One region of the Pantoea anthophila genome, then DNA from elsewhere that is predicted to be linked to it. Evidence: predicted binding sites of a transcription regulator. Region 1 holds the regulator's gene; the other holds the start of a gene.
What was found. Region 1 encodes PhoB, which activates phosphate uptake and scavenging genes when phosphate is short. Its sites were predicted from a motif close to CTGTCATAAAACTGNCNNAT; they were not measured.
Positions count from the first base shown of each region.

Region 2: the regulator PhoB is predicted to act here: its motif matches at 1,788-1,807, upstream of opgB (phosphatidylglycerol--membrane-oligosaccharide glycerophosphotransferase).

Region 1 covers NZ_CP110473.1:3,010,902-3,014,721, reverse strand. Annotated here, with positions in the region: gene sbcD (exonuclease subunit SbcD) at 1-1,064, opposite strand, end outside; gene phoB (phosphate response regulator transcription factor PhoB) at 1,262-1,951, shown strand; gene phoR (phosphate regulon sensor histidine kinase PhoR) at 1,966-3,279, shown strand; gene OJ965_RS16635 (PstS family phosphate ABC transporter substrate-binding protein) at 3,299-3,820, shown strand, end outside.
Region 2 covers NZ_CP110473.1:3,355,632-3,359,451, forward strand. Annotated here, with positions in the region: gene OJ965_RS18210 (capsular polysaccharide synthesis protein) at 1-304, shown strand, start outside; gene OJ965_RS18215 (LysR family transcriptional regulator) at 281-1,198, opposite strand; gene OJ965_RS18220 (tautomerase family protein) at 1,300-1,689, shown strand; gene opgB (phosphatidylglycerol--membrane-oligosaccharide glycerophosphotransferase) at 1,913-3,820, shown strand, end outside.

The sequences.
Region 1 (3,820 bases):
GTTTCATTATCAAGCCGCGCCAGGCTCTGCTGCCGCTGTTCACGGCTGCGGCGCAACAGCAGCACCTCGACGGGCAGCGTGGCGGTCAGCGTTTCCACCTGCCGTTGCAGATCGCTGAGGTACTCCTGGGTCGTCACTTCGATATCGAGCCAGATCAGTTTCTCCGGCTGCTGCCCGCTGAAGGCGTTTAACTGTTCAGCGATCTGCGCCAGCGATCCTTTCAGCGCCTGCATCGGCTGAGTCTGCGGCACCACCAGCGGGGTGACCGCCTGCAGGCCGCTGGCCGTCAGCTCCAGCAGGAAGACGCTTTTTTCACTGCTCAGCTCATCAAAACTCAGTGGGATCGGTGAGCCGCTGTAGCGGATATGCTCGCTGCCGGCGACGCGCTGCGCGCGATGAATATGGCCCAGCGCAATATAGTCGGCGGCGGGAAAGGCACTGGCCGGGAAGGCGTCCAGCGTGCCGATATAGATGTCACGCACCGAATCGCTCTGGCTGACGCCGACGGTGGTGAGGTGACCGGTGGCGATCACCGGCAGCGCATGGCCCAGTGCCTGTGCTGCGGCGAAACGCTGCTGATAGTGGTGAGCGATCGCCTCCAGCAGCGAGGTCTGTTTGTCACGTCCCGACTGACCCGCCCGGCTGCGCAGGATGTCGCGCGGCCGCAGGTAGGGAATCGCACAGAGCAGCGCCCCTGGTTCACCCTGACGGGTGTTGAGCAGCAGCACATCATCGTCCTGCGGGGTGGCGATCACCCGGGTATTGAGACAGGCGAGCAGCTCGCGCGACTCATTCAGCGTCGCCACGGAGTCGTGGTTGCCCGCCAGCACAATCAGCTGACAGCCGCTGGGCTGCAGCGCCACCACAAAACGGTTGAACATTTCGCGCGCGTAGCTGGGCGGCGTGCCGGTATCAAACAGATCGCCCGCAATTATCAGCGCATCCACCTGATGCTGTTCAATCTGGATCAACAGCCAGTCGAGAAACGCCTGATGTTCGGCCGCCCGGCTTTTGTTGTAGAAGAACTGCCCCAGATGCCAGTCCGCAGTGTGAATAATGCGCATGATGAGTCCCTGCCGTTGTGATTCGCCCGGCGATTATACTGGCTCTGCGGCCAAAGCAAAAAAGAGTCGCTGCACTGTCATAATTGATTACCTATGTGGTTACAGGCAGGTTATGTTTTTCATAAAAGTGTCACAAATCTGACGCATAATGGCGCCGCGAATCTCAGTGACAGCCGTCATAATCAGCAGGAGAAATAATGGCTAAGCGCATTTTGGTTGTGGAGGATGAAGCCCCCATCCGTGAAATGTTGTGTTTTGTTCTGGAGCAGAACGACTATCAGCCAATCGAGGCGGAAGATTATGACAGCGCCGTGGCCAGGCTGATCGAACCCTGGCCCGATCTGATTCTGCTGGACTGGATGTTACCGGGCGGCAGCGGTATTCAGTTTATCAAACACCTGAAGCGTGAGGCGATGACGCGCGACATTCCGGTCATGATGCTGACCGCCCGTGGCGAGGAGGAAGATCGGGTGCGCGGGCTGGAAGTGGGCGCGGATGACTACATTACCAAGCCTTTTTCCCCTAAAGAGCTGATGGCGCGCATTAAAGCGGTGATGCGCCGTATTTCACCAATGGCGGTGGAAGAGGTGATCGAGATGCAGGGGCTGAGTCTGGACCCCTCGTCGCATCGCGTGATGTCCGAAACCACGCCACTGGAGATGGGCCCGACCGAATATAAGCTGCTGCACTTCTTTATGACGCACCCGGAGCGCGTTTACAGCCGCGAACAGCTGCTGAACCACGTCTGGGGCACCAATGTGTATGTGGAAGATCGCACCGTTGATGTCCACATCCGCCGTTTACGTAAAGCGCTGGAGATCTCCGGCCACGATCGCATGGTACAAACCGTTCGCGGAACAGGGTATCGTTTCTCTGCCCGCTACTGAACGGAGCCTTTACCGTGCTGGAACGCCTCTCCTGGAAGAGATTACTGACAGAACTGCTGCTGGCCTGTCTGCCCGCGCTGCTGCCTGGCCTGCTGTTTGGCGGGCTGGCCTGGTGGCTGCTGCTGAGCGTGCTGCTGGTGCTGCTGTGGCATTTTCATAATCTGATGCGGCTGTCACACTGGCTGTGGCTCGACCGCACCATGACGCCCCCTGCCGGGCGTGCCAGCTGGGAGCCGCTCTTCTATGGGCTTTACCAGATGCAGCTGCGCAACCGGCGGCGGCGGCGCGAACTGGGCAATCTGATCAAGCGTTTCCGCAGCGGTGCCGAATCGCTGCCGGATGCGGTGATCCTCACCACCGAAGAGGGCACCATTTTCTGGTGCAACGGACTGGCGCAGCAGCACCTTGGCCTGCGCTGGCCGGAAGACAATGGCCAGAACATTCTCAACCTGCTGCGTTACCCCGAATTCTCCCGCTATCTTCGCCAGCGCGATTTTGATAAACCCCTGACGCTGGTGCTGAACAATAAACTGCACATGGAATTTCGCGTCATGCCCTACAGTGAAGGGCAGTGGCTGCTGGTGGCGCGCGATGTGACGCAGATGCATCAGCTGGAAGGGGCGCGCCGCAACTTCTTTGCCAATGTCAGTCATGAGCTGCGCACCCCGCTCACGGTGCTGCAGGGCTATCTGGAGATGATGAACGACTCAGTGATGAGCGAACCTTCGCGCAGCAAAGCGCTGCACACCATGTCGGAGCAGACGCGCCGCATGGACAGCCTGGTTAAGCAACTGCTGACGCTGTCGCGCATCGAAGCGGCCCCGGCGATCGACCTGAAAGAGAAGGTCGATGTGCCGGTGATGCTGAAACTGCTGCAGCATGAAGCCGCGACGCTGAGCGGCGGCCGCCACGACATCCATTTCCACACCGATCCCCATCTGAAAGTGTTCGGCAACGATGAACAGCTGCGCAGCGCCATCTCCAATCTGGTTTACAACGCGGTGAACCACACGCCAGAGGGCACGCGGATCGATATCAGCTGGCTGCGCGGCAAACAGGGCGCGATTTTCCGGGTCTGTGACAACGGGCCGGGGATCGCGCCGGAACACATCCCGCGGCTGACCGAGCGCTTCTACCGGGTTGACAAGGCGCGCTCACGCGCCACCGGTGGCAGCGGACTGGGGCTGGCGATTGTGAAACATGCCCTGAGCCACCACAACGCGCGGCTCGATATCACCAGCGTGCCGCATAAGGAGACCTGCTTTACCTTTACGCTGCCGGCAAGGTTGATTGTCAGCAGCGTGATGCAGGAGAATGCCGTTCATTAACCGCTGCCGGAACTCTGCCATGCGCCTGCTTCTTCTCTTCCTCATTACGCTGCTGCCGGGTCTGGCGCTGGCTCAGCCCGGCACGCTCGCCGGCAATCTCAGCAGTGTCGGATCTGATACGCTGGGCTATCTGATGACCCTCTGGAGCGAGGATTTCAGCCGTCAGGCTCCGGGCGTTAACGTGCAGGTGCAGGCCTCCGGCTCCTCTACGGCCCCGACCGCGCTGGCGGCGGGGGCGGCGCAACTCGGCCCGATGAGCCGCCCGATGCAGGCGGATGAACGCCAGGCGTTTGAAGCGCGCTACGGCTACCCGCCGCTGGCGGTGCCGGTGGCCATGGATGCGCTGGTCGTCGTGGTCAACCAGCGCAATCCGCTGCAACAGATTGCGCCCTCGCAGCTTGATGCCCTCTTTTCTGTGACCCGCCTGTGCGGTGCACACAGCGTGCCGCAGTTCTGGGGCGATCTTGGCTTAACGGGCGCTGAGTGGCGTAAACGGCCGATTCAGCGCTATGGCCGCAATTCCGCCTCCGGCACCTGGGGT
Region 2 (3,820 bases), 340 kb from region 1:
GGCGCAGCAGGTGGCGATGCGTGAATACCGGCGGGCCAATCTCTATCTGCGTAAAGGTGAAGCCAGCGCCTGGTATTATCAGCGCCTGCACGCCGACAGCAGCAGCGCCTTTGCGCAGTCAGTGCTGTTTCAGCAGCGCCCCCAGACGCCGCCACCGATTATTAAGTTAACCGGCAATGAGCGGCTGCATCTCGACTTCAATCTGCGCATCGGCCTCTATAACCGCAGCAGCCTGATTGGGGAGATGATGCATACCCGTTCACCGGGACTGGCACTGCCCTCAGTGGTTAAAGCGGGCGCGTAACCAGTGTGTAAAGGTGGTGACCGCGCGCGGCACCTGTGCCGCCCAGGGTCGCACGATCCACAGGCGGGCGGCAAAAGCGCCGACCGGCTGCCACTCCGGCAACACCCGCTGTAACGATCCCGCTGACAGCGCCTCATGGGCGCTGAAGTCGGGCAGCATGGCAATGCCCAGACCCTGCAGGGCCGCATCGCGGATCGATTCACTGTTGTTGGTGGCAAAACTGCCCTGAATCTGCACCTGAACCGTTTCGCTCTCCCCCGGCGCGACAAACCGCCAGCGCGGTGACTCGACGCCGCGCGGGTAGTAAAGGCAGTTGTGCTGCGCCAGCACCTGCGGACTCTCCGGCACGCCCTGCGCCCTGAGATAGGCTGGTGAGGCCACCAGCACGGTCTGCGTGTCGCACAGTGGCAGCGCCACGTGCGTTTCCGGCAGCGTGTCACAGTGGCGAATCGCCAGATCAAACCCCTCGCTGCTCAGCGAGACAAGGCGATCCGTCACATCCAGCTGCAGGCGTACCTGCGGATAGTCACGCAGAAACTCGCCGATAAGCGGCACCAGTTGCTGGCGGGCAAACGCCACGGGTGCGGTGATGCGCACCAGACCCCGCACCGGCCCGGCGGTATCCCGCACGCTGAAAAAACTCTGTTCGATGCGGGCAAAAGGCTCGCGCAGCTCCTCCACCAGCTTCTCACCGGCGGAGGTAAGCCGCACGCTGCGCGTGGTGCGCTGCACCAGCATCAGACCCGCTCTCTCCTCCAGCTCTTTGATCTTCTGGCTCATCGCCGCTTTGCTGACATCCAGCCGCGCTGCCGCGCGGGTGAAACTGCCCTGCTCTGCCAGTACCGTCAGCCAGTGCAGATGCTCCCACAGGGTGTCTGTCTTCATCTCTTTCATCAGCATTGTTCACAATAATGAATAATCATTTCAGGCTACGCGCTTTTTCCCGCCGGATAAAGCCGTCACCATAGGCCTCTTATTTCTCAGGAGAAACCGCTATGCCACTGCTGCAATTTGATGTTATTGAGGGTCGTTCAGAATCTGAGCTGCGTACATTACTGGATGCCGCGCACCGGGCCGTGCTGACCGCCTTTAACGTGCCGGAACGGGATCGCTATCAGATTGTTCATGAAAACAAACGCTATCAGATGGTGTTTCAGGACACCGGGCTGGGATTCAGCCGCAGCGATAATCTGGTGATGGTGCGGGTCTTTACCAGTCCGCGCAGCAGCGAACAGAAACAGCGGTTTATGGCGGAGCTGGCGCGCGAACTGCGTGAGCATTGTGGCGTGCAGGGCAACGATCTGATGATCAGCTTTATCACCAATGACAAAGGCGACTGGAGTTTTGCCGACGGCGAAGCGCAGTATCTGACCGGCAAACTCTGAAAAGCGGCCCGGACGCCTGCTCTGCTGACGGTGCGCGCCAGCCACCGTCACGTCTGCTGAACGCCCGGCAGGCACGACACAAAATCCCTCTGCGCTTCCTCGCACAAATCCGCCGGATATGTTGCAGCCCGATGACAGCCAATATAGATTGTCGAAAAACCATCCCCCGACGATGGCCGGTTGCGTGACGCCCCGCGCCCCCCTGCAGAGAGAGGATTTCCCGTTGTCCGAATTTGTGTCAGTCGTGCTGTTTCTGGCTGCTATTGCTATCTATTCCTGTAAAGCCGGGCGTAACACATTCTGGTTTATGCTTGTTCTTGTTCTGCTGGTGATATTTGTGGTGCTGAACGCCACCCTTTACGCCAGTAACTATTTCACCGGCGACGGCATTAATGATGCGGTGATCTATACCCTGACTAACAGCCTGACCGGCGCGGGCGTCAGTAAATATGTGGTGCCGGCCATCGGGCTGATCATCGTGCTGTTTCTGCTGTTCTGCCTGCTCTCCTGGGTGCTGCGGCGGCGTAAACGTCCCCATCATCTGGGCTGGTCGCTGCTGGCGGCCGCCTGCGCGATCGGCTCGGTGCAGACTACCCCCGCCTTTCGTCAGGTCGCGACGCTGATCGTGTCGCATACCCAGCTGGCCGATTCTGACTTCGACACCTTCTACAAAGTGCCGCGTAACCGCATTGAACAGCCGCGCCTCAACGTGGTTTATATCTATGGCGAGAGTTTAGAGCGCACCTATTTTGATCCGATTGCCTTCCCCGGCCTGGCACCTGAGCTGAGCCGTCAGAAAGAGCAGAGTATCGATTTCAGCCAGACCGAACAGCTGCCGGGCACCGATTACACGATTGCGGGCATGGTCGCCTCACAGTGCGGCATTCCGCTGTTTGCCCCGTTTGACGGCAATGCGTCGGCGTCACTCTCCAGCTTCTATCCGCAGAATGTCTGTCTGGGCGACATCCTGAAAAACTCCGGCTATGAAAACTGGTTTATTCAGGGTGCCGACCTGCGTTTTGCCGGTAAGGATGTCTTCCTGAAATCGCACGGCTTCGATCCTGCCAACCTCTATGGTTCGCAGGAGCTGAAAAGCCGCGTCGCCGATCCCAGCTACCGCAATAACTGGGGCTATTATGACGACACGGTGCTCGACGAAGTCTTTGAGAAGTATCAGGCGCTCTCCCAGGCCGGTAAACCTTTTGCGCTGTTTACGCTGACGGTCGACACTCACCATCCTGACGGATTTATCTCGCGCAGCTGTCAGCGCCGAAGCTACAGCATTGAGGGGAAACCAAACCAGTCCTTCAGCGCGGTCGCCTGTTCACAGGAGCACGTCGCGCGGCTGATCGATCGCATCAAAGCGTCACCGTGGTTTAAAAATACCGTAATCGTGGTGAGTTCCGATCATCTGGCGATGAACAACACCGCGCATCCCTGGCTGATCAAACAGCCGCGTCGCAATCTCTTTATGGTGATCCGCGGGGATAAACCGCAGGCGGAGCTACTGGAGGCAAAGCGCAGCACGCTGGATAATGGCGCTACGCTGCTGGATATTCTCGGCGGCGATAATGCGATAGGTCTGGGCCGCAGCAGCCTCTCTTCGCTGTCGCTCTCAACGCAGTTTGACGATATGAAGAGCAAGGTCATGAGCTGGAAGCCCGATATTATCCAGCTCTGGAACTTCCCGAATAAGATGGAGAACTTCACCGTCGATCAGACGAAGAATAGCTTCAGCTTCTCCGGGACCACTTTTAAGCTGCCGATTCTGTTCCGCATCAGCGACAAACACGTTGAGCCGATGCCGGAAGGGGAATATTCGGCACCGCTGCGCTATCAGCTGGCCGATTTCGCGGCAGCCGATAAATTCGTCTGGGTCGATCGCTGTTTTAAAATGGCGCGACTCTGGCAGCCGTCGCTGGCCCTCTCCGGCGATCTCTGTGTGGCGATGGGGCAAACCGGCGGCACACCGTCCGTTACCCACATCGACAAACCGCAATGGAAAGGCCGGGTGCAGTTCCCGGACGGGCCGATCAGCGATGCACGTTATCAGCAAAATCTGGCGCAGATCCGTATCGAAGATAACAATATCCGCTACAGCGCTGACAGCTTCCGGCTTGATATCCCCGGC